DNA from 2 places in the Kitasatospora sp. NRRL B-11411 genome. Region 2 is predicted to be linked to the other one. Evidence: predicted binding sites of a transcription regulator. Region 2 holds the regulator's gene; the other holds the start of a gene.
What was found. Region 2 encodes HrcA, which represses chaperone genes, less so after heat shock. Its sites were predicted from a motif close to TTNGCACTCNGNNNNNCNGAGTGCNAA; they were not measured.

Region 1 (3,701 bases), on a different contig from region 2:
GGCCGCCGACAGCCCCGCGAGGATCCCGTCCGCGTGCCGCAGCAGCACCCGCCCGGCCTCGCTCAACTGCATCTCCCGCCCCGACCGCACCACCAGCGGGGTGTCCACCGCCTTCTCCAGCGCCTTCATCTGCTGGCTCACCGCGGGCTGCGTGCACCCCAGTTCGCGCGCCGCGGCGGAGAACGACCCGGTCCGGGCGACGGCGTGCAGGACGCGGAGGTGGCGGGCTTCGATCACGCCGTCAACTGTAAGGGGAGCCGGAAAACACCAGGGCCCGAGAGACTGCGAAAGCGGGGGCGCGGGGAACTGCGCGCCCGGCCCGGCACCGCCCGCGGCCGGCGACGTGCCTCCGGCCTCACCCGCCCCGCTCCACGCGAAGGGGCGCGAGGCCCCGGCGGCCCGAGCCCGGCACCACGGGGGTGCCCGGCCGGTCGCGCAGTTCCTCGCGCCCCTTCAGTGCCTGGCGGCTAGCCGTTTCAGTGGCTGTGGCCGTGGCCGCCGTGCGAGTGGCCGTGGCCCGCGGCCTCCTCCTCTTCCTTCTTCTCCACCACGAGGGTCTCGGTGGTGAGCAGCAGGGAGGCGATGGAGGCGGCGTTCTCCAGGGCGGAGCGGGTGACCTTGACCGGGTCGATGACGCCGGCCTTGACCAGGTCGCCGTACTCGCCGGTGGCGGCGTTGTAGCCCTGGCCGGCCTCCAGCTCGGCGACCTTGGAGGTGATGACGTAGCCCTCCAGGCCGGCGTTCTGGGCGATCCAGCGCAGCGGCTCGGCGAGCGCCTTGCGGACGACGGCGACACCGGTGGCCTCGTCGCCGGACAGGCCGAGGCCGTCCGCCAGGACCTTCGCGGCGTGGACGAGCGAGGCGCCGCCGCCGGCGACGATGCCCTCCTCGACCGCGGCGCGGGTCGCCGAGATGGCGTCCTCCAGGCGGTGCTTGCGCTCCTTGAGCTCGACCTCGGTGGCCGCGCCGACCTTGATCACGCAGACGCCGCCGGCCAGCTTGGCGAGGCGCTCCTGGAGCTTCTCGCGGTCCCAGTCGGAGTCGGTGTTGGCGATCTCGGCCTTGATCTGGGCGACCCGGCCCGCGACCTCGGCGGAGTCGCCGGCGCCGTCGACCACGATGGTCTCGTCCTTGGTGACGGTGATCCGGCGGGCGGTGCCGAGCACGTCCAGGCCGACCTGGTCGAGCTTGAGGCCGACCTCCTCGGAGACGACCTGGCCGCCGGTGAGGGTGGCGATGTCGCCGAGGATCGCCTTGCGGCGGTCGCCGAAGCCGGGGGCCTTGACCGCGACCGCGTTGAAGGTGCCGCGGATCTTGTTGACCACCAGGGTGGAGAGGGCCTCGCCGTCGACGTCCTCGGCGATGATCAGCAGCGGGCGGGAGCCGCCGGCCTGCAGGACCTTCTCCAGCAGCGGCAGGAGCTCCTGGATGGAGGAGATCTTGCCCTGGTTGATCAGGACGTACGGGTCCTCCAGGACGGCTTCCTGGCGCTCCGCGTCGGTGACGAAGTACGGCGACAGGTAGCCCTTGTCGAACTGCATGCCCTCGGTGAACTCGAGCTCGACGCCGAAGGTGTTGGACTCCTCGACGGTGATCACACCGTCCTTGCCGACCTTGTCGATCGCCTCGGCGATCAGCTCGCCGACCTGGGCGTCCTGGGCGGAGAGGGAGGCGACGGCGGCGATGTCGTCCTTGCCCTCGATCTCGCGGGCCACCGAGAGCAGGTGCTCGGAGACGGCGGCGACGGCCTTGTCGATGCCCTTCTTCAGGGCGGCCGGGCCGGCGCCGGCGGCGACGTTGCGCAGGCCCTCGTTGACCAGGGCCTGGGCCAGCACGGTGGCGGTGGTGGTGCCGTCGCCCGCGACGTCGTTGGTCTTGGTGGCGACCTCCTTGACCAGCTGCGCGCCGAGGTTCTCGTACGGGTCGTCGAGCTCGACCTCGCGGGCGATGGTCACACCGTCGTTGGTGATGGTGGGGGCGCCGAACTTCTTGTCGATGACGACGTTGCGGCCCTTGGGGCCGATGGTCACCTTGACGGTGTCGGCCAGCTTGTTGACACCGCGCTCCAGCGAGCGGCGGGCGTCCTCGTCGAACTGCAGGGTCTTCGCCATGGTCCCGTTTCCTCAGGGGTAGGTCTGCGTACGTGGAGCAACAACCGCGCCCCGGGCCCCTGTCGGTGCGACACGGATCCGGGGCGGGCTGGGACGTCTTACTGCGCGGACGTCTTACTTCTCGATGATCGCGAGGACGTCGCGGGCCGAGAGGACGAGGTACTCCTCGCCCTGGTACTTCACCTCGGTGCCGCCGTACTTCGAGTACAGGACGATGTCACCGACGGCGACGTCGAGCGGCAGACGCTGGCCGTCCTCGAAGCGGCCCGGGCCGACGGCCAGGACGACGCCCTCCTGGGGCTTCTCCTTGGCGGTGTCCGGGATCACCAGGCCGGAGGCGGTGGTGGTCTCGGCGTCGAGCGGCTGGACCACGATGCGGTCCTCGAGCGGCTTGATGGCAACCTTGCTGCTGGTGGTCACGTCCGAGCTCCCCTTCGGAGATTACGGGGTTGTCTAACAGGTAGGTGGCGACTTCTGCGCGCCCGCCGTCGCGGGGGTCGGACACGCTTCATCGCGTTAGCACTCTCCCTGGGGGGAGTGCCAGGAACGACCTTAGGACGCCGTTAGCACTCAGTCAACCAGAGTGCCAACGACGTCGTGTCGGATTCGCGCCCGCCACCCGCCGCACGCCCCCCGGGAACGGGTACCCGCGCCGGACGGAGCTGAGCCCGGGTACTCAGGCGGTACACCAACGGCCCGGCCAGGATGGGCACATGACGACGATTCGACGCCCCGCCGGCCGGGACGCGCTGCACGCGACGTGGCTGCTGGCGCTGGAGGTGCTGGCGCTGGCCCAGTTCCCCCAACTGCTGACCATGCTGAGGTTCAGCTACGCGTACGTGGCCGATCCGTCGGTCTTCGGCCTGCCGGGGCAGCTGGTCGGGGGCTTCCTGCTGGTGGGCGGCCTGGGCCTGCTGGGCGCCGTACCGGTGCTGCTGGCGACCGGTGTGCTGGTGTCGCGCCGCCTGGGCCTGCGGCTCGCACCGGCGGCGCTGCTGGCGGGGCTGCCGCTGGGGGTCCTGCTGGCCTTCTCGCCGCTGGCGCCGCGCTGAGCACGGGCCCGCGCGGGTTGAGTAGCGGCACTCAGGCGGTGCGCCGATCCCCTTGCCACGCTGGGCACATGACGACGATTCGACCGTCCGTGCGGCGGGACGCGTTCCACGCGGTGTGGCTGCTGGCCCTGGTGGTGCCGCTGCTGATGGCGGTCCCGTACCTGTTCGTGGTGGGCGTGTTCGGCCTGGCCGTGATGTCCGAGCCGGACGGGACCGGCGACGGGGCGGGCTCGGCGGTGGCGGTGTGCGGGCTGCTCCTGCTGCTGGCGGTGGCCGTGCCGGTGCTGGCGACGGCGCTGACCGCCCGGCGGGGGTACCGGATCGCGCCGCTCTCGCTGTGGACGGCGGGCCCGGTGCTGGCGGTGGCGCTGTCCTCGGTGGTCGGGCTCTGAGCACCGGCGCCGGGCGGGGACAATGGCCCGGTGGAGATCGAGTCGTTCCGGGCGCTGCTGACCGAGCAGGGGCAGGCGCTGCTGGCCGAGTTGCGGGGGTTCACGGCGGCCGGGGAGCTGGCGCTGGCGACCAGGCTGCGGCGGGA
Region 2 (3,701 bases):
GAGTACCCGTAGGCGTCCCGGGAGGCCTCGACGGGGACGCCGCCGCGCCCGGTGTCCGCGTCCAGCAGCGCCTTCACCTGCTGCTGGACCTCGGTGAAGGCGGCGCCCTCGACCGCGGCGAAGCACACCGAGCCGAGGCCGGTCGGGGTGAACCCCTTGGCGGCCTGCAGGGTGAGCGCCGCCGACGGGATGCCGAACAGCTGGTCGAGGTCGGGCTTCACGGGCTTGGTCCGGCCGAACAGGGCGTCCAGGAATCCCACGCGGAAGGCTCCTCACTGGTGGTCGGTGGTGGCGGGCTCAGTGCCCGAGCTCGTCGGAGACCTTCCGCAGCTGGGCCAGCCGCTGCTCCAGCGACGGGTGGGTGGACAGCAGCCGGGAGGCGGTCTCCTTGGCGCTCAGCGCCGGGGCGAAGTAGAAGGCGTTGTACGGCTGGGCCTGCCGCAGGTCCTTGGTGGGGATGGCGCCGATCTGCCCGGTCACCTTGGTCAGGGCCGAGGCCAGCGCGGCGGGCCGGCCGGTCAGCTGGGCGGCGGCGCGGTCGGCGGCCAGTTCGCGGTAGCGGGAGAGCAGCCTGGTCAGCAGGAAGCTGATCGCGTACACCACCATCGAGGCCAGCGGGATCAGCACCATGGCGATCGCCGCGTTCTGGTCGTTGCTGTTGCGGTTGCCGCCGCCCATCATCCCGCTGTAGAAGGCGATCCTGGTCATCGCGCCGGCCAGCACGCCGAGGAACCCGGCCACCGTCATCACCGCGACGTCCCGGTGCGCGACGTGCGACAGCTCGTGGGCCAGCACGCCCTCCAGTTCCTCCGGTTCGAGCCGGCGCAGCAGGCCGGTGGTCACGCAGACCACCGCGTTCTGCGGGTTGCGGCCGGTGGCGAAGGCGTTGGGCATGTCGTTGTCGGCGACCGCGACCCGGGGTTTGGGCATGTCGGCCAGCGCGCAGAGCCGGTCGACCGCGCCGTGCAGCTGCGGGTACTGCTCGGGGGTGACTTGGTGGGCGCCCATCGCCCGCTCGGTGATCTTGTCGGAGAACCAGAACTGGGCGACGAACAGGCCGCCGGAGATCAGCACCACCAGCGGCCAGGCGCCGCGCAGCAGCACGATCAGCAGGCCGGTGAAGCCGACGTAGACCAGCCCGATCAGGAACATGGTGGTGACCATCCGGCCGGTCAGGCCGCGGTCGGGGGTGAACCGGGAGTGCTGTGGCGCCGACATCGCTGCTCCTCCTCGTGCGTCGCGCGGTCCGGACCGCGCCGCCGCGGCCGTCCGTCCCGCTCGCCTTCGATGCTGCCACCGGGCGGCCCCGCGGGCACCATCCGAAACGATGGGAATTCGGTGGGAAAGCGACACGCGCGGGGCGGGCCGCGGGCGCTTCGGTCGAGGATCACGTGGGTGGACCGTTCCTGCCGTCAGGCCCGGGCCGTACACTGGCACGTACGGTTCTGGCACTCTGCCCAGTTGAGTGCCAGGCCGGGTCAGACACCGGGTCAACGGACGACGACGGAGGTGCGTGCCCCATGCCAGAGGACGGCAAGCCCGACGGCCGACTGATCGACACGCGCCCGCCGGTCCGACCGCTCGACGAGCGGCGCCTCGCGGTGCTCCGGGCGATCGTCCAGGACTACGTGGGCACCGAGGAGCCGGTCGGGTCCAAGGCCCTGGTGGAGCGGCACAACCTCGGCGTCTCCCCGGCCACGGTCCGCAACGACATGTCCGCGCTGGAGGAGGAGGGGTACATCCACCAGCCGCACACCAGTGCGGGCCGGATCCCCACCGACAAGGGCTACCGGCTGTTCGTCGACCGGCTCGCCGAGGTCAAGCCGATGACCGCCCCCGAGCGCCGGGCGATCCGGCACTTCCTGGAGGGCGCCGTCGACCTGGACGACGTGGTGGCCCGGACGGTGCGGCTGCTCGCCCAGCTGACCCGGCAGGTCGCGGTGGTCCAGTACCCGTCGCTGACCCGCTCCACGGTGCGGCACATCGAACTGGTGTCGCTCACCCCGACCAAGCTGATGCTGGTGCTGATCACCAACACCGGCCGGGTCGAGCAGCGGATGGTCGACTGCCCGGCCCCGGTCGGCGAGGCGCTGCTCGGGGAGCTGCGGGCCAAGCTCAACGGGATGGCGGGCGGCTGCCGGCTGCCCGAGGTGCCGACCGTCCTGGAGGACCTGCCGGCCGGCTTCGAGCCCGCCGACCGGCCCGCGGTCAGCACCGTGCTGGCGGTCCTGTTCGAGGCGCTGGCCGAACAGAACGAGGAACGGATCATGCTGGCGGGCACCGCCAACCTGACGCGTTTCGGCCATGATTTCCCGCTCACCATCCGGCCGGTCCTGGAGGCCCTGGAGGAGCAGGTGGTGCTGTTGCGCCTGCTGGGTGAGACGGCGGACTCGGCGATGACGGTCCGGATCGGCCACGAGATCGCCTACGAGGGGCTCAATTCCACGTCGGTGGTCTCGGTCGGTTACGGTTCGGGCGACCAGAGCGTGGCAAAGCTGGGAGTGATCGGTCCGACCCGGATGGATTACCCGGGCACAATGGGGGCGGTGCGCGCGGTGGCACGGTACGTCGGCCAGATCCTGGCGGAGTCGTAGCGGGGCGGCCGCAGCGGAACGGCGCAACAAGCAGCGTGCTGTCGCAGGCACTTCTAGAGGCGGAACAAACCGGAGCATTTGGTGGCCACGGACTACTACGCGGTACTCGGCGTCCGACGCGACGCGGGGCAGGACGAGATCAAGAAGGCGTTCCGGCGCCTCGCCCGTGAACTGCACCCGGACGTGAACCCGGACCCGAAGACGCAGGAGCGGTTCAAGGAGATCAACGCCGCCTACGAGGTCCTCTCCGACCCGCAGAAGCGGCAGGTCTACGACCTCGGCGGCGACCCGCTGTCGCCCAACGGCGGCGGCGCGGGCGGCTTCGGCGCTGGCGCGGCCGGGTTCGGCTTCTCCGACATCATGGACGCCTTCTTCGGCGCCGCGACCGGCCAGCGCGGCCCGCGCTCGCGCACCCGCCGCGGCCAGGACGCCATGATCCGGCTGGAGATCACCCTGGAGGAGGCCGCGTTCGGCACCACCAAGGAACTCCAGGTCGACACCGCCGTCACCTGCACCACCTGCAACGGCGAGGGCGCCGCGCCCGGCACCTCCGCGCAGACCTGCGACATGTGCCGCGGCAAGGGCGAGGTCTCCCAGGTCACCCGGTCCTTCCTGGGCCAGGTCATGACCTCCCGCCCCTGCCCGCAGTGCCAGGGCTTCGGCACCGTCGTCCCCACCCCGTGCCCGGAGTGCGCCGGCGACGGCCGGGTCCGCGCCCGCCGCACCCTCACCGTCAAGATCCCGGCCGGCGTCGACAACGGCACCCGGATCCAGCTGGCCGGCGAGGGCGAGGTCGGCCCCGGCGGCGGCCCCGCCGGCGACCTGTACGTGGAGATCGCCGAGACCAGCCACCCGACCTTCCAGCGGCGCGGCGACGACCTGCACTGCACCGTCACCATCCCGATGACCGCCGCCTCGCTCGGCACCCAGGTGCCGCTGCAGACCCTCGACGGCCTGGAGGAGGTCGACATCCGGCCCGGCACCCAGTCCGGCCAGTCGATCCCGCTGCACGGCCGCGGCATCACCCACCTGCGCGGCGGCGGCCGGGGCGACCTGATAGTGCACGTCGAGGTGCAGACGCCCACCAAGCTCGACCCGGAGCAGGAG

Region 1: a site for HrcA is predicted at 2,675-2,701, ahead of groES (co-chaperone GroES). Genes of this name have one in related genera too.

What each region holds. Positions count from the first base shown of each region.
Region 1 covers NZ_JOGH01000001.1:161,029-164,729, forward strand. Annotated here, with positions in the region: gene IH44_RS0100720 (LysR family transcriptional regulator) at 1-237, opposite strand, end outside; gene groL (chaperonin GroEL) at 477-2,111, opposite strand; gene groES (co-chaperone GroES) at 2,226-2,531, opposite strand; gene IH44_RS0100735 (hypothetical protein) at 2,825-3,163, shown strand; gene IH44_RS0100740 (hypothetical protein) at 3,232-3,555, shown strand; gene IH44_RS0100745 (class I SAM-dependent methyltransferase) at 3,586-3,701, shown strand, end outside.
Region 2 covers NZ_JOGH01000010.1:130,993-134,693, reverse strand. Annotated here, with positions in the region: gene IH44_RS0107580 (hypothetical protein) at 1-260, opposite strand, end outside; gene htpX (zinc metalloprotease HtpX) at 298-1,218, opposite strand; gene hrcA (heat-inducible transcriptional repressor HrcA) at 1,521-2,594, shown strand; gene dnaJ (molecular chaperone DnaJ) at 2,676-3,701, shown strand, end outside.